4 regions of the Streptomyces flavalbus genome follow, and region 1 is predicted to be linked to each of the others. Evidence: riboswitches for the same ligand, from Rfam matches in the RefSeq annotation. Region 1 holds a riboswitch; each other region holds the start of a gene.
What was found. A riboswitch is a leader RNA that binds a small molecule or an ion and turns the genes downstream of it on or off. The one in region 1 is predicted to bind cyclic di-AMP.
Positions count from the first base shown of each region.

Region 2: linked by a shared signal. The riboswitch ahead of ACFQZ6_RS17185 (M23 family metallopeptidase) and the one ahead of ACFQZ6_RS21045 (transglycosylase SLT domain-containing protein) in region 1 are both predicted to bind cyclic di-AMP.
Region 3: linked by a shared signal. The riboswitch ahead of ACFQZ6_RS30670 (M23 family metallopeptidase) and the one ahead of ACFQZ6_RS21045 (transglycosylase SLT domain-containing protein) in region 1 are both predicted to bind cyclic di-AMP.
Region 4: linked by a shared signal. The riboswitch ahead of ACFQZ6_RS21950 (C40 family peptidase) and the one ahead of ACFQZ6_RS21045 (transglycosylase SLT domain-containing protein) in region 1 are both predicted to bind cyclic di-AMP.

Region 1 is NZ_JBHTEB010000001.1:4,661,412-4,665,615, forward strand. Features, by position in the region: gene fahA (fumarylacetoacetase) at 1-63, opposite strand, end outside; gene ACFQZ6_RS21040 (HAD family hydrolase) at 327-1,157, shown strand; gene ACFQZ6_RS21045 (transglycosylase SLT domain-containing protein) at 1,197-1,694, opposite strand; cyclic di-AMP (ydaO/yuaA leader) riboswitch at 1,698-1,891, opposite strand; gene ACFQZ6_RS21050 (polyprenyl synthetase family protein) at 2,548-3,558, shown strand; gene ACFQZ6_RS21055 (LolA family protein) at 3,953-4,204, shown strand, end outside.
Region 2 is NZ_JBHTEB010000001.1:3,835,343-3,839,546, forward strand. Features, by position in the region: gene ACFQZ6_RS17180 (PrsW family intramembrane metalloprotease) at 1-662, shown strand, start outside; gene ACFQZ6_RS17185 (M23 family metallopeptidase) at 738-1,853, opposite strand; cyclic di-AMP (ydaO/yuaA leader) riboswitch at 1,865-2,022, opposite strand; tRNA gene ACFQZ6_RS17190 (tRNA-Met) at 2,346-2,419, opposite strand; gene ACFQZ6_RS17195 (alginate lyase family protein) at 2,467-3,480, opposite strand; gene ACFQZ6_RS17200 (dihydrofolate reductase family protein) at 4,189-4,204, opposite strand, start outside.
Region 3 is NZ_JBHTEB010000001.1:6,868,385-6,872,588, reverse strand. Features, by position in the region: gene ACFQZ6_RS30675 (SGNH/GDSL hydrolase family protein) at 1-697, opposite strand, end outside; gene ACFQZ6_RS30670 (M23 family metallopeptidase) at 892-1,851, opposite strand; cyclic di-AMP (ydaO/yuaA leader) riboswitch at 1,856-2,009, opposite strand; partial or broken gene ACFQZ6_RS30665 (alpha-galactosidase) at 2,326-4,204, opposite strand, start outside.
Region 4 is NZ_JBHTEB010000001.1:4,839,017-4,843,220, reverse strand. Features, by position in the region: gene pcrA (DNA helicase PcrA) at 1-1,698, opposite strand, end outside; cyclic di-AMP (ydaO/yuaA leader) riboswitch at 1,953-2,124, shown strand; gene ACFQZ6_RS21950 (C40 family peptidase) at 2,132-3,328, shown strand; gene ACFQZ6_RS21945 (hypothetical protein) at 3,381-3,734, opposite strand; gene ACFQZ6_RS21940 (C40 family peptidase) at 4,149-4,204, shown strand, end outside.

The DNA.
Region 1 (4,204 bases):
CACGCCGTACGGAAGGTTGTGCGGTCCGAAGGGATCGCCCTCGGGGAGATCGAAGGGGGGCATGGGGTACTGCCTCTCTTTCTGCGGGCGCGCCACACATTCAGGTGGTCGGGCCACACGTTACGGCTGAGGCGGCCGTCTTGGGCAGTGTCTGATATGCCCGAAGAGATCGGAATGTTCGATAGGTGGTGATTGGAAGATGCGGTTCCGGTCCGGTGGCTTCGGGGGCCGGGTCCGGCGGGGGCCCCTAATCACGGAGCGGGGCAAGGAAGTTGAGGCCGGAACTGGTGTGAACGAAGGGAGCGCGATGTCCGTATTCTCTGATCATGGCCGCACCCATCGCATATGCCGAGCGCACGACGTACTCCCTCATCGCCACCGACCTGGACGGCACGCTGCTCCGCGGCGACGACACCTTCTCCGACCGGTCGCTCAGCGCGCTCGCGCGGGTGGCCGCGGCGGGTGCCCAGCATCTGGTGGTGACGGGACGACCAGCGCCCAGGGTGCGCCCGCTGCTGGAGTTCCTCGGCAGCACGGGGCTCGCGGTGTGCGGGCAGGGCGCGCAGTTGTACGACGCGGGCGCGGACCGTCTGCTGTGGTCCGTCACCCTGGACCGGGAGCTGGCCGAGACCGCGCTCGGCAAGATCGAGGCGGAGGTGGGCCAGGTCCACGCGGCGGTCGACCAGGACGGTGTCGAGGGGCTCACGCTCATCGAACCGGGCTACGAGATGCCGCACCCCACCCTGCCCGCGGTGCGGGTCGACCGGCGCGACGACCTGTGGTGCGCGCCCATCAGCAAGGTGCTGCTGCGCCACGCCACCCTGTCGGACGACGAGTTGGCGTCGGTGGCCCGCGCCGTGGTGGGCTCGCTGGCGACGGTCACCATGTCGGGGCCGGGGACGGTGGAACTCCAGCCGTGCGGTGTCACCAAGGCGACCGGTCTGGCGCTGGCCGCCGGGCACCTCGGGCTGCGCCCGCGGGACACGATCGCCTTCGGGGACATGCCCAACGACATCCCGATGTTCGACTGGGCGGGCCACGGCGTCGCCATGGCCAACGCCCACGCGGAACTCAAGGCGGTCGCGGACGAGGTCACCCTGTCGAACGAGGACGACGGCGTCGCCGTCGTCCTCGAACGCCTCTGCTCACAGGGCTGACGCGGGCCGGGCCGCGATGCCGTGGCCGCGGCCGGGTGCTCAGTACGCCCCGAAGACGTTGTCGATCGAGCCGTACCGCGCGGCGGCGTAGTTGCAGGCGGCGGTGATGTTCGCGACCGGGTCGTACGGGTTGTACGCGGTGCCGGGCACGTGGTACGCGGCGAAGGTCGGGTCGATGACCTGGAGCAGGCCCTTGGAGGGGGTGCCCGCGGCGGCGTTGGAGTCCCAGAGGTTGATGGCGGCCGGGTTGCCGGACGACTCGCGCATCACGTTGCGGTAGATGGCGTCGTAGCTGCCGGGGATGCCGTGCTGGGCCATGACGGCGAGCGACTCGCGGATCCACCCGTCCAGGTTGTCCGGGTATGCAACGGCCGAGGCGGTCGTGGTCGCGGTGGTGGCGGCCGTCGTGGTGTGCGCGGAGGCGCTGGTCGCGCCGATCAGCGGCAGCGCGAGCACGGCCGCGCCGGTGCTGGCGAGGGCGATCGTGCGGGCGAGGCGGGTGGTGCGGGCACGGCGGGGCTGGCCGTCTGCGGGCATGGTGAACGTCCTCTCCGGCGCCTGCGAGGTGAGCTGTCGGGTTCGGGCGGGAGCTGCCCGGCCGTGCCCTGCGCGGGTACGGCTTCACCCCGAGCCGTGCCGTGGCGACGTACGGCGTCGTGTGACGTCGTACGCGTCGCGGCCCGGCGACTTACCTGGGTCCCCCGCTCCTGCCATGGATGAGTCAGTCAGTGGGTTGCCGGGGCGGTGGCAGGATTCGGCGTCCGCCCGACAGGCCGGGAACGTATGCGAGAGCACATGTCGGAAACAAGTGTGGGAATCGCTCATCACATGGTTCGGTGTGGGTTCGACCTTGATCAGGTGATTTCGGGGCACTTGATCCTTTGCGGTCGCACAGATTCAACTGCCGGGGGAGGGGCGGGGGTTCGGGTGGGGTTGGCGGTGGTGGGTCGCGGGTCTGTCCACGGGGTCGGGGTGAGGCAAGTCACGGGTGTCAACAAGAGTCGCAAAACGGGCATTACCGCCAACTCGTCCCCGCGGAGGGGGTGATGTCCCGGTGAATGTGGAACCCCTCCCGAGGGGTGCGTCGTTGTCGTATTGGCCACCCGGGGAGGTGTCCGAGGGGGAAAGCGTGTTCATGCCATCATGGCGATCAAGGGGGCGCAGCGCGCCACGTTCAGGTGCATCCCGTTGCATTCACTCACTTAGCCCCCATATCCACTCGTATCGAATGATCAAAAACATACCGACCGCGATCCGATACCGCCCGTGCCGCAACGGTGGGCGCCCTCGGTGATCGAAACATGACCGGATACGCTGACTTGAGTGAAGGCAGCGACGTATCGACAAACCGCGTAATCGCCGGTGGACACCAGCAGACAGGAGACCCCTCGTGACCGTCGTCGGGCCATTCGGGCTGAGCGTGCGGGACCAGGCCCTGGAGGCCGATGTCCAGGCTGGGCTGGCGGCCGTCGAGGAAGGGTTGCTTGAGGCAACCAAGAGTGAGGTCCCCTTCATCACCGGCGCCGCCCAGCACCTCGTGCGGGCGGGCGGGAAGCGTTTCCGGCCACTGCTGGTGATGCTCGCGGCTCAGTTCGGCGACCCCTACGCGCCCGGAATCGTGCCTTCCGCGGTGGTCGTGGAGCTGACCCACCTGGCGACGCTGTACCACGACGACGTGATGGACGAGGCGGCGGTACGGCGCGGCGTGCCGAGCGCGAACACCCGCTGGGGCAACTCCGTCGCGGTCCTCACGGGCGACTTCCTCTTCGCCCGCGCCTCGCACATCCTGGCCGACCTCGGTCCGGAGGCGGTGCGGGTGCAGGCCGAGGCGTTCGAGCGGCTCGTGACCGGACAGATCCTGGAGACCGCGGGCCCCACCGACGGGCGTGACCCGGTCGACCACTACCTCGACGTCCTCTCCGGCAAGACCGGCTCGCTGGTCGCGGTCGCCTGCCGGTTCGGCGCGATGATGTCCGGCGCCGACGAGACGGTCATCGACGTCCTCACCCAGTACGGCGAGCGGCTCGGCGTCGCCTTCCAGCTCGCGGACGACGTCCTGGACATCGCCTCCGACTCCCACGAGTCCGGCAAGACGCCGGGCACCGACCTGCGCGAGGGCATCGCCACCCTGCCCGTGCTGCGGCTGCGGGAGCGCGCCGCCCGGCTGGGGCTGGAGGAGGACCTCGCCCTGTGCAAGCTGCTCGACTCCGACCTCACCGACGACGACCAGCACCAGCGCGCCCTGACGGCGCTGCGCGCCCACCCCGCGCTGGAGCAGGCGCGGCGCGACACCGTGCGGTACGCGGAGGAGGCGCGGGCGGCTCTGCTGCCGCTGCGGGAGTGCGACGCCAAGGCGGCGCTGACCGAGCTGTGCGACGCGGTGGTGCACCGGGCGGGGTGACCGCGGGGTCCTGTCCGCCTGGCGGGGGACCGCGGGTGTCCCGTCCGCCTGGCGGAGGTGCTCGCAGGTGTCGTATCCGTCTCATGGGGGTGGCGGCGGTCCGTCGTGTCCCCCTGCCGCGCTCCCCTAGGCGTACCTCCAGTCGGCGTAGTGCGTCTGAAAGCTGATCAGGACCCCTACGGGTGGGTGCACACGGGGGCGTCTCGCGTCATACCCGAGCAGTACGCGGAGTTGGCTCCGTGGGGTGACGTATCCCGTGGGCCGATTTGGTCAGATGGACACCACGGAAAACACCACTCCTCACCAATTCGGGTGAGAATGGCGGCTCGGGGTACAGCGCGACCAGGACGTGACGAGACGGACAGCCGCCGCCGACGCGAGAGGTAAGGCAGACATGGCACCGTACGCATCCGACGACAACACGACCGCGGCGCGGGACGCGCGGGAGGACGACGCGCGCGGGGCGCGGCGCAGGGCCGCGCGGTACGTGGTCCCGGTCGCGGTGACGGGGGTGGCCGCGGCGACCATCGGGCTCGTCCCGGCGCTCGCCGACTCCGGCAGCCCGGACCTCCCCAAGATCAGCGCACAGGAACTCATAGAGAAGATCGCCAAGTCGGACGTGCAGCAGCTCTCCGGCACGGTGAAG
Region 2 (4,204 bases), 830 kb from region 1:
GCTTCGGCATCGCCGCGCTCAGCGCCGACCGCCAGCACGTGCGCCGGGTCCTGCTCCCGCTGGCGGGCCTGCTGCTCGCGATGGGCACGCACGCCCTGTGGAACGGCTCGGCGTCCTTCGGCCCGTACGGCTTCTTCGCGGTGTACGGCATGTTCATGGTCCCGGTCTTCGGCCTGCTGGTCTGGCTGGCCGTCTACACCCGCCAACGCGAACTGCGCACCGTACGCGAGGAACTGCCCGCCTACGCCGCCGCGGGCTGGCTCACCCCGGCCGAGCCGTACGCGCTCGGCTCGCTGCGGGCCCGCCGCCTGGCCCGCGAGTACGCCGGTCACCACCTGGGCAAACCGGCGGCGCGCACGGTGGCGCAGTACGAGGCGTACGCGACGTCCCTCGCGTTCCTACGGCACCGGGGCCGCCGCGGCCGGGCCGGGGCGGACTTCGCCGTACGGGAACGGGAACTGCTGCACGAACTGTGGGCCCGCAGGGACGTAGCCCGCCCGGCCCTGGACCACGCGGCACGCATGACGGCGCCGGTGCGGCCGGTGTACGGGTACGACGGGTACGGGTACGGATACGGGTGGCGGCCGGTGCCGATGCAGGCGCCCTACGCGGCCTACCCAGTGCTTCCAGCTCAGCCGGTCCACAATCCCTACCAACACTGAACCGGCAGCCCTGACGTCGGGGGGTTGCCGTCAGGACCGCCGGGGATCAGGGAAGGAGTGAGGAGGCGCGACGCCTCAGGGCGTGAGCCCCTTGCTCTGCAGCCAGGCCAGCGGGTCGACCCCGCCGCCCCCGGCCGGGTGGATCTCCAGGTGCAGGTGCGGCCCGGTGACGTTGCCCGTCGCGCCCACGCGCCCGATCACGTCACCCGTGGTCACCTTCTGGCCGACGCTGACGCTGATCGACGACTGGTGGGCGTACCAGATCTCGGTGCCGTCATCGAGGGTGAGGACGGTCTTGTAGCCGTACGAGCCGTCCCACCCGGCCTGTGTGATCGTGCCGCTGTGGACCGCCTTGATGAGCGTGCCGGTGGGCGCGGCGAAGTCCAGGCCGGTGTGGTAGCCGGAGGACCACATCGCACCGGCCTGACCGTAGGTCGAGGTGATCGTGTACGAGGAGGTCGGCAGCGTGTACTGCCGGGCCAGCTCGGCGAGCCGCTCGGCCTCGGCCTTCTTGCGGGCCTCTTCCTCCGCGGCGGCCTTCTCGGCGGCGGCCTTGGCCGCGGCCTCCTCCTCCGCCTTCTCGGCGGCTGCGGCGGCGGCCTTCGCGGCGGCGGCCTCGGCGGCCTGCTGCGCCTTGGTGTCGACCTGGTCCTGCTGCTGCTCGGCCTGCGCCATGATCCGGGCGCGCAGCGCCTCACCGGCGTCGGTGGTGCCCTGGGCGGTGTCCGTGGTGGTGACGCCGACGCTGCTGAGCGGGGTGGCGGCCTCTTCGGTGGGCTCGGCGGCGGTGTCCTCGGAGTCGTCGTCCGAGAAGGGGGAGCCGACGGAGGGCAGGTCGGGTATGGAGATGGAGACCGGCGGCTTGCCCGTCTGCGCGGTGGCCATGCCGCCCGCGCCGACGGCGGCTATGACGCCGACGCCGAGGACGGTGGAGCTGCGGGCCAGTCCGCCGCCGCGCTGCTTGCTGACGCGGTGCCGACCTCGTACGGGGCGGATGGAGTCCGCGGTGGGGTTCCACTCCTCCCAGGGGCCCTCGTCGGTGCGCTCGCCGCCGTAGACGACGGTGTCGACGTGGACAGCGGGGTCGACGTGGACAGCGGGGTCGCCGTAGACAGCGGGGTCGCCGTAGACGGCGGTGTCGACGGAACCGGGATCGGAGCCGAAGTCAGGGCCAGGCCGGTTGGACGCCACGTAGGCGTACTCCTTCCTTCCTTCTTCGCCTACCGGGTTAGCTGACGGGTTCGGAGCAGGAAGGTCTCCTACGCGCGTAAACCAGTCGTACTTCTACGGTGGTTGACGCGCGATTCACCCCAGGGTGGTGGTTCCCCGGTTCCCTCGCGGGATTCGGCGCGTGCGCACGGAGCCGTCTCTTGTGACGGCTGGGACGACCGCGCTGCGTTATCGGACGTTAATAGAACCGGGGGCTGAATTCCAAGCCGTTCCGCTTGATCATTACCTAACGGTGGGGGACGTACGGGGCGATGAGCGGTGAAAACCGGGCGAGTTGGCTGCGGGTTGGCCGGGGGTTGGGGATCTGACCGTGTGTCAGTTGTTATGCGGAGGGCGTTCGGGTGGTCACGTCTTGTGACGGAGGGGTGGGTGGGGTGGGCGGCGGTGGCGTGCCGTACGGCAAAACACTCAGGGCCGGAATCCATGAACTGGATTCCGGCCCTGAGCCTTCAGTAGCGGGGACAGGATTTGAACCTGCGACCTCTGGGTTATGAGCCCAGCGAGCTACCGAGCTGCTCCACCCCGCGTCGGTGAAACCAGTGTACGCCATGGGCGGGGGGCTCAGCACACGCGTTTATCCGGGGTTGTCCGCGTGGGTGAGCGTCTCCCAGGAGACGAAGCGGCCGTCGGTACCCGCGGGGCGGGTACGGCGGGCTAGTTCGCGGGCGTCGGCGGTGCCGTGGGAGTCGTCGAGACGGTGGTCGAGGCGGTGGTCGAGGTGGTTGAGGACGACCTCCAGGTGCGGGCCCAGGTTCCGGTTCACCTTGCCGCCGCAGAGCCAGGCGGGGGTGGGGGCGGTGCGGCGGAGCTGGGCGCGGGCGTGGAGGCTGACGGTGGCGGTCAGGCGGTCCTTGATCTCGTCGTAGAGGTCGACGCCCTGGTGCCAGGCGGTCTCGGCGATGTGGGCGGTGGCGGCGAGGGAGTAGCCGACGTGGCGGAAGTCACGGCAGGTCTCCTGGGTGAGGCCGTCCTTGTACGTCTTCTGCCGGAACCAGTACGCGTCGATCTCGGCGGGGGTGTTGATGGTGCCGCCCTTCGGGGGGCGGGGGCGGGGGCCGTCCTTGGCCAGGTAGAAGTAGGCGGGGACGCGTTCGCGGGCGCGGGCGAGGGCGTCGTCGAAGGTCTGGTGGTCGTCGAGGAAGACGGCGATGGCGAGGGCGGCGTTGGTCATGGCCAGGTCCCAGTTGCCGTTGAAGTCGGGGACGCGGGCGGTGACTTCGGGGAGGTGGGCGGTGCGGAGCATGTCCTCGAAGCGGCGTACGCGGTCCTGGGGCCAGCCGGAGTCGGGGGTGTACCGGATGATCTCCGCGGCGCGGGCCCAGGTGGCGCCGGACCAGGCGGCCTGGAGGGCGGCGTTGCCGCCGGTGTGCCGTTTCAGCTTGGCGGACCAGGCGTCCATGATGGCGGTGGCCTTGGTGGCGTGCTGCTGCTTGCCGGTGACGGTGAAGAGGAGGGCCTGGGTGTAGGCGGCGATGGCGTCGCGGCGCTCGGCTCGGCAGGCGGGGCCTGGTCTGCCGTTGGTGGGGCAGGCGACGGTGGCGGCGGGCTTGGGGGTGTGGCGGTACGAGCCGTACTCGCTGTCCCGCATGTCGAGGTACGCCTTCAGCCAGGGCTGTTTGCCCGCGGTGACGTTCTTGCGGATGGCCTTGAGCTGTGACTCGCTGAGGAGGATGCCGGGGTGGGTGAAGTCGGCGTCGGGGGAGGGCGCGGGCCATGCTGCGGGCCTCGGAGTCCAGACTGCCGCAGCCGCCGAGCAGCCCGGCGAGACAGCTCACGACCACTCCGAGCGCAACGCTCCGCCCGATCGACCTCACGCCCCACCACCTCCGCACTCTCCGCAGACCACTCCCTGGCAGCGTGACCCGCTCCGCGCTGACGTGCAGGCCGGATTGCTCCAGATGCACGCCTGCGGCGGCCTGTGGCTGGTCCGGTGGGTGGCGGGCGTAGCGCTGTCTGCCGGGGGTGGGTCGGGGCCGCGCCGGGGGGTGTCCGTCCTCGGAACCGCGCGGGCTGTACATCGTGGGGTGGACGGGGTCTTGCGCGCGAACCACTGCGGGCGGACACCCCCCGACACGTCCCCTTCCGTAGTACGGCGACTGCGACTCGTCGTCGGCTCCGCCGTAACTGCGGGCAGTCGTGCCGTCGTAGCTGCGGGCAGTCGTGCCGCTGGGGCGGCACGGGTGGGCGCAGCGGCACCCCGTCAGCGCCGGGCGCGCGACCCACCCAGCGGTACGGGCATCCGCGGCACCCCCGTTCAGCTCCGGGCCGCACACACACCCGCTCCCGCAAGACCCCGTCACCCCACCAAATGC
Region 3 (4,204 bases), 2.2 Mb from region 1:
GTCGGCGGCCGATCCACGGCACCAGGTACTCGCGCGCCCAGTGCACGTCGTCGCGGCGGATCTCCAGGGTGCCGCGCGGCGGCAGCGGCGGCCAGGGCTGGTCCGGGTCGGCCGGGACCGGCAGGCCGAGGACCTGCCCGGCGCGCAGCGCCACGCGCGTGTGCCCCTCGGGGGACAGGTGCAGCCGGTCGTGGTCCCAGGCCCGGCGGTCCTGGACGGACCTCAGGGACCACAGGTCGAGGACGGGGCAGCCGTACCGGTCCGCGATGGCGCGCACATGTCCGTTGTAGGTGGCGATCTTGCCGCGCAGGTGCTTGAGGACGGGCACGCCCCGGGTGTCGAACCCGGTGGTCACCATCACCGTGCCCGCTACGGCGGTCAGCCGGGCGACCGCCTCCTCGAACCGTTCGGCGACCTCGTCGGGGTCGGTGCCGGGCCGCAGGATGTCGTTGCCGCCCGCGCAGAAGGACACGAGGTCCGGGGCGAGTTCGACGGCGCGCGGTACCTGGTCGGCCACGATCTGGTCGAGGAGCTTCCCGCGCACGGCGAGGTTGGTGTACCGGAAGTCGCCCTCGGGACGCCGGTCCGCGAGCAGCACCGCGAACCGGTCGGCCCAGCCGACGAACGCCCCGTCGGGGCCGGGGTCGCCGACGCCTTCGGTGAAGCTGTCCCCCACCGCCACGTGCGACCCGATCACTGATCTGCTGTCATTCTTCGAATCGTCTGCCACATCGGCCCATCTTTCCCCGTCGATTGTGACCTACGCGACCGTAGGAAAGGGTTGACGGGCGGTGAGATAAGCCACTGCCAAAACCTTGGTCAATTGCGGAATACGCCGACGGCCGGACCCGTGCGTGGGGTCCGGCCGTCGGCGCGGTCGCGGGGCTGGCGTCAGCCGATGGAGACGCCGTGCGAGCGGAGGTAGGCCACCGGGTCGATGTCGGAGCCGTAGTCGGGCGTGGTGCGGATCTCGAAGTGCAGGTGCGGGCCGGTCGAGTTGCCGGTGGAGCCGGACAGGCCGATCTGCTGGCCGCCGGTCACGGTCTGGCCGCTGGAGACGGACAGCGAGGACAGGTGCGCGTACTGGGCGTAGTAGCCGTCGTTCAGCTTGATGACGACCTGGTTGCCGTACGCACCGGCCCAGCCCGCGGAGACGACGGTGCCGGGGCCGACGGACTTCAGCGTGGTGCCGGTGGCGGCGGCGAAGTCGACGCCGGTGTGGTAGCCGCTGGACCACATGCTGCCCGCCACCTTGTAGCCGGTGCCGACGGCGGCGCCGTCGACGGGGGCGCTGTAGCCCGAAGCGGCGGTGGTCGTGGCGGTGCTGGCGGACGACTGCGAGGACTCGGCGGCGGACGACTTGGAGGACTGCGTCGACTGCTTCGGCTTCGCGGGCTGGGCGGGCTTGGCGGCCTTCGGGGCGGACTGCTTCTTGGCCTCACCCTGCTTGGTCTCGCCCTGCGCCGCGGCCTTCTGGCCGATGCTGAGCTTCAGCCCGGGGTGGATCAGCGAGGGGTCGTCGCCGACCGCCGCGCGGTTGTCCGCGTAGAGCTTCTTCCAGCCGCCGTCGACGTTCTGCTCGTCAGCGATCTTCGAAAGGTAGTCGCCGGCACGGACGGAATAGGTCCGCACGCCCGACTTCTCGGCGGTGGACTTCTTCTCGGCGGCCGACTTCTGCGCCGCGGGGGCGGAGTGGACGGCCTTTTCCGAAACGGACTGCGGGGTGGCGGCGTTGGCGCTGGCGGCCCCCATCAGGGGCAGGGCGAGCGCGGCGCCACCGGTACCGGCCACGGCGATGGAGCGGGCGATACGCAGGGACTTGGGACGGCGGTGCTTACCCTTGGCGGGCATGGCGAATTCCTCTCCTGCGCCTGCGAGGTGAGCTGTCGGGTGCGGACTGGAGATGTCCGGCCGCACCGAGGTGCGGCTGTACCCCAAGCCTGTTCCGGGAACCGGAACAGGCGGTCTACCTGTGGGTCCCCCGCTCCTGCCGGGTGCACGGGTCAGTTTGCGCGGAGTCCGGACGGCGGCAGGATTCGGCGTTCCGTCCGGGATCGGTGTGGAACGTAAGCGAGCAAGACGCAAACGGACAAGCGAGAGGTTCCACCCGAACGCCTTTTTCTTGATCCCTTACGGGAATTACCGGTCACCCTGAGTTGTTCCGAGCGGTGACGCTTTCCCTAAAAGCCCTTGAAAAAGCCCCTGATTACGTGAACATGACGGGCGACGGACGGTCACCGCTATGACGCTGCTCACGTGCCGGATTTCCAGCGTGCCGAATTCCGGAGCGAGTTGGAATGGAAGCGATTAATCCGGACAGATGACTCAGATGCGACGCAGTCGGAGAACTGCCGCATCAAGGTCACCGCGCAGCCCCAGCCGTATCCCGTGGTGCAGCAGCACGGCACCTCGGTGGATTTCGCCCGTTTCAGGGCATTCATAGGAGCTTGCCGGGTCCAGTCCGCGCAGCCGGAGCGCGGGGACCGGCTCGCCGTGGTGCTGCGCCTGGAGGCAGGCGAGGACGACCGTCTCGGCACCGCGCACGTACTGCACCGCGCTCAGCCCGCCCCGCGGCGGGCGCAGCCGGTAGAGGTCCCCGCGCTGCACCAGCGGCCGGATCTCCCGGTACAGCTCCACCCAGTCGCGGGCCTCGGCCAGCTCCGCCTCGCTCCAGCGGGTCAGGTCGCCGCCGATCCCCAGCACCCCGGCCATGGCGCTCACGAACCGGAAGCGCAGCGGGCTGACCCGCCCGTTGAGCTGCTCGTTGGGGCTGTCGGTCACCCAGGCGGCCATCACGCGCGCGGGGTGGAGCTGGCTGAAGCCGTGCTGGATGGCGAGCCGGTCGAGGGGGTCGGTGTTGTCGGAGGTCCACACCTGGTCCGTACGGCTCAGCACCCCCAGGTCGATCCGGCCGCCGCCGCCCGAGCAGGACTCGAAGGCGACGCCGGGGTGGGCCGCCCGCAGCCGGTCGAGCAGCGCGTACACGGCCCGTACGTGATCCACCCAGAGCCGCTGCGGGTAGGGCTCGCCGGGCCATCCGGCGTCGGTGAAGCAGCGGTTGAAGTCCCACTTCACGTAGTCGATGGGCGCGCTCGACAGCAGGGCGTCCAGGCGCTCCCACAGGTACTCCTGGACGTCCTCGCGGGCGACGTTGAGTACGAGTTGATTGCGAAACTCTGTCCGCTTACGTCCTGGTTGGTACTGCACCCAGTCCGGGTGCGCCCGGTACAGGTCGCTGTCCGGGTTGACCATCTCCGGTTCGACCCAGATGCCGAACCGCATCCCCAGCGCCCGCACGTCCTCGGCGAGCGGCGCCAGCCCCTTCGGGAAGCGGTCAGGGTTGGGCGTCCAGTCACCGAGCCCGGCGTGGTCGCCGGTGCGGGAGCCGAACCAGCCGTCGTCGACGACGAACAGCTCGACGCCGATCGCCGCCGCCCGCCGGGCCAGCGCCCGCTGCTGGTCCTCGGAGATGCCGAACCCGGTCGCCTCCCAGGAGTTGAACAGCACCGGCCGGTCCTGGTCGGCGTCGGGGATGACGTACGCCCGCTGGTAGCGGTGCCAGGCCGGCTGGCGCCGCCGAAGCCGCCGTCGCTCCACAGCCCGGCGAGGACGGGGCTCGTGTAGGACTCCCCCGCGGCCAGCCGCAGCAGTCCGGAGTCGTCGTGTCCGGCGCCGCCGGTGATCTGCACGCGCGCGTCGGGCAACTGGGCGACGCCGATCCGCCAGGAGCCCGACCAGGCGAGGGCGCAGCCGTACACCTCGCCGCGCTCCTCGGTGGCGTCGGTGTCCAGGGCGACCCAGGGCAGGTGCTGGTGGCCGGTGTGGCCGCGGCGGCTGCCGATGACCTTCTCGCCGTAGGTGAGCGGGGCTGCGGTGAGCCGGGACTCGGCGGCCCAGCGGCCGTGCAACTGGCTCAGCCGCCAGCCGTCGCGCTCCGGGAGCGTGAAGACGGCGGAGTCCGCGCGCAGCAGCTCCACGTCGGCGTCCCCGGCGTTGTCGACGGTGACCCAGCGCTCGACCACGTCGTGCCGGACGCGGTAGTGCAGGGTGACGGTCAGCCCGCCGTCCCGGAAGCGCAGCCGTACGCCGTCGGGGTCGGCCTCGTGGCCCTCGTAGGACCACTCGGTGCCGCGCCGCCCGTCGCCGGTGCGCACGGACAGGGCGGGGCGGGTGAAGCGGGGGCCGCCCTCGACGGGGTACTCCT
Region 4 (4,204 bases), 180 kb from region 1:
CAGCTCGGCCAGGTAGCCGGTGCGTTCGAGAACCGCCTCCAGGATGGTCGCGGGGCCCGCGCCGGACTCGACGATCGTACGGAGGTCCTCCATCAGCGTGTTGAACCGCTTGACGGCGTTGGTGGACCGCGCGGCCATGCCGTACGCCTCGTCGACGCGGCGCAGTGCCTGCGGGAAGCTGATCTTCTCGCGCTGGGAGAGCGCGTCGATCATGGCCTCGGCGCGGTCACCGATGCCGCGCTTGGGCACGTTGAGGATGCGGCGCAGCGGGACGGAGTCCTCCGGGTTGGCGAGCACCCGCAGGTAGGCGAGGACGTCCCGGACCTCCTTGCGCTCGTAGAAGCGGACCCCGCCGACGACCTTGTAGGGCAGGCCGACGCGGATGAAGACCTCTTCGAAGACACGGGACTGGGCGTTCGTCCGGTAGAAGACGGCGACGTCCCCGGCCTTGGCCTCGCCCGCGTCGGTGAGGCGGTCTATCTCGTCGGCGACGAACTGGGCCTCGTCGTGCTCGGTGTCGGCCACGTAGCCGGTGATGCGCGCGCCCGCGCCCGCGTTGGTCCACAGGTTCTTCGGGCGGCGGGACTCGTTGCGCTCGATGACGGCGTTGGCGGCGGTGAGGATCGTCTGGGTGGAGCGGTAGTTCTGCTCCAGGAGGATCGTCGTCGCGTCGGGGTAGTCCTCCTCGAACTGGAGGATGTTGCGGATGGTCGCGCCGCGGAAGGCGTAGATCGACTGGTCGGCGTCACCGACGACGCACAGCTCGGCCGGGTCCTCTCCCTCGCCGGACGGGCCGACGAGTTCGCGGACGAGGGCGTACTGCGCGTGGTTGGTGTCCTGGTACTCGTCGACCAGGACGTGCCGGAAACGGCGGCGGTAGTGCTCCGCGACGTCCGGGAAGGCGCGCAGCAGGTTGACCGTCGTCATGATCAGGTCGTCGAAGTCGAGGGCGTTCGCCTCGCGCAGCCGCGACTGGTACAGCGCGTACGCCTGGGCGAGGGTCTTCTCGAAGCCGTCGGCGGCCTGGGCGGCGAAGTCCTCCTCGTCGATCAGCTCGTTCTTCAGGTTGCTGATCTTGGCGCTGAAGGACTTGGGCGGGAACCGCTTCGGGTCGAGGTCCAGGTCGCGGCAGACCAGGGCCATCAGGCGCTTGGAGTCGGCGGCGTCGTAGATCGAGAAGGACGAGGTGAAGCCGAGCCGCTTGCTCTCGCGGCGCAGGATGCGCACGCACGCGCTGTGGAACGTCATCACCCACATCGCGTTCGCGCGCGGGCCGACGAGCTGCTCGACGCGTTCCTTCATCTCGCCCGCGGCCTTGTTGGTGAAGGTGATCGCGAGGATCTGCCCGGGGTGGACGCCCCGCTCGGCCAGCAGGTGGGCGATGCGGTGGGTGAGCACCCGGGTCTTGCCGGACCCGGCACCGGCCACGATGAGCAGCGGGGAGCCCGCGTGCACGACGGCGGCGCGCTGGTTCTCGTTCAGCCCCGCCAGCAGGGTGGCGGTGTCCACCGCGGGGCGCGGGGCGCCGTCGCGGTAGTAGGCGTCCCGGTCCGGGGGCGCGTCGAACTTCCCGCCGAACAGATCGTCCGGAATCGGCTCCGGTACGTGATCGTCCTCGGGCGGCGGCGGGGGTTCGTCCGCGGGGCCGCGCTGGGCCTGGAGGTCCGCCAGGAAGCTGTCGTCAAAGAGGCTGCTCATCGCTCTCCGAGTCTAGGGCGCCGCACTGACAACCGGAGCCGGATCCCACCGACCCGGCGCCCGCACCGCCCCGCACCCCTGCCGCCCGGGATGACTGTCACGGATCACTGCCACCCGGACACGGTGAGCGACGTTCCGGATAAGGTCACGAAAATGTATCGGGCATATCACCCACCAACCTTCACAGCCGCCACACGAGTTGGCTACGGTGCCGAGCGGGCCGTACGACCCCCTCCGGCGAACGTCGCCGGGCCGCGCGGCCTCCGCCGAGTCCGGCGTGCCCGCGTGGCAGTGGCCGGAGCCGGGGACCCACCGATCCCGGGGTGAATCGGCTCACTCCTCCTGAGGGAGTGGCCGTAGGGCAACCCTTCCGAACCACCCGCCCGAACCCGACAGCTAACTCGGTAGGCGGTACATGGAAGGAGTCGCCTCCTTGGCGTCGCACCGCAAGTCACGTGCCGCGGGCAGCCGCGTGGCCGGTATCCGCACCCCCGCCCTGGCCACCGCCGCCCTCACCTCCGTGGCCCTGCTCTCCCAGACGGCCAACGCGGCCCCCTCGGACGACCGCCCGAGCCTGGAGGAGGTCGAGAAGAAGGTCGACGACCTCTACCGCCAGGCCGAGTCCGCGACCGAGAAGTACAACGCGGCCAAGGAGAAGACCGCGAAGCAGCGCAAGCAGGTCGACACCCTCCTCGACGACGTCGCCCAGCGCACCCAGAAGCTCAACGACGCGCGCGAGGAACTCGGCTCCTACGCCGCCGCCCAGTACCGCACCGGCGCCGCCGCCCCGGACACCGCCACCTTCCTGCTCGCGGACTCACCGCAGGACTACTTCGACCAGACCCAGCTCATGGGGCGGCTCACCAGCACCCAGAAGTCGGCGGTCGACGACTACTTCGCCGAGCAGACGGCGACGATGAAGAAGCGCCAGGAGGCCACCGAGAGCCTCCAGACGCTCACCGAGTCGCAGAGCGACCTCCGGACGGCCAAGTCCACCGTGCAGAAGAAGCTCGCCGACGCGCGCGACCTGCTGTCGGAGCTGACCGCCGAGGAGAAGGCGCGGCTCGCGGCGATCGAGAAGAAGAAGCAGGAGGAGGCCGCGCGCAAGGCGGCCGAGCTGGCCCGCCAGCAGGCCGAGGAGCAGCAGCGCCAGGAGGAGGAGGCCGCGGCGGCGCAGGAGCAGGAGCAGGAGAGCGGCACCTCAGGCTCCACGGGCTCCGCCGACACCTCCACCGGCACCTCGACGGACACCTCCGTCGACTCCTCGTACGCCACCAAGGCCGAGAAGGCGCTCGCCTTCGCCCGCGCCCAGATCGGCAAGCCGTACGTCTGGGGCGCCACCGGCCCCGACTCCTACGACTGCTCCGGACTGACCCAGGCCGCCTGGAACGCCGCCGGGATCTCCCTGCCGCGCACCACCTACGACCAGGTCAACGCGGGCACCACGGTCTCCCTGTCCAGCGCCCAGCCCGGTGACCTGGTCTTCTTCTACGACGATGTCACCCACGTCGGCATCTACATCGGCAACGGCATGATGATCCACGCCCCGAAGCCGGGCGCCTACGTCCGCGAGGAGTCGATCTACTACGACGGCGAGTCCTCGATCCACAGCGTGGTGCGGCCCGCCTAGGTCTCCGCCGGGTCCGCCTGGTCCGTCGGGTCCGCCGGGTCCGCCGGGTCCGTCAGGTCCACAGCACCGCGATGAAGATGTTCGCCGTGGTCAGCAGGCCCACCAGGCCGAACACGCCCTTGTCCACCCTCTCGTCGTCCCGCTTCACATAGACGAGCCCGAGGATCACGATCAGCAGGGCCAGCTTCACGCCGATCTTGATGTTGTCGAGGGTCCGGTCGTCGGCCTGGTTCAGGCCGACCAGGACCACGCCGGTGACCAGCATCGTCAGGGCCCCGTGCAGCATCGCGGGGACGAAGCGGGCGGTGCCCTGGCCCATCGCCTTCATCTGGGTGAGGAAGCCGCCGAGCAGCGCGGCGATGCCGATGACGTGCAGACCGACGAAGAGGTGGATGAGTACGTCCATGGAGCCGGAGCCTAATAACGCACCGGCCGCCCCCCGACACCGGCCCACCCCCTACGGGCCTCCCCCGGCGCCCGTCGCATATATGCGCCCATAGCAGCCGTGCCGCCGTGTCGGCGCCCGGTTCCCCACATCGGTCAGCGCACCGCGTGAAGTCGACGGCCCGCCTCGGGAACCCCGGTCATCTCCGGTCGCCCCGCGGTCCGCTGGAGTCACTTCCGGACAACGAGTCACCGTGCGGACACACCCGGGATTAGCGTCCTCCCCCAGGTGACCGGCTCCCAACCCGCCCAGGCCAGGGGCGGGGCGGTCACCCCCGCCGAGAAGGTCCGGCGGCGGCCCACTCCCCCTGTGCGGGCCGCCGCCGGACGCGTCCCCCCGCTCCTCGCGGCCCGTAGGAAAGGATGTGCAGCCCAGGTGGCAGCGCACCGCAAGCCCCCACACCGTCCGGCAGGCGGCACCACGGTCCGGAC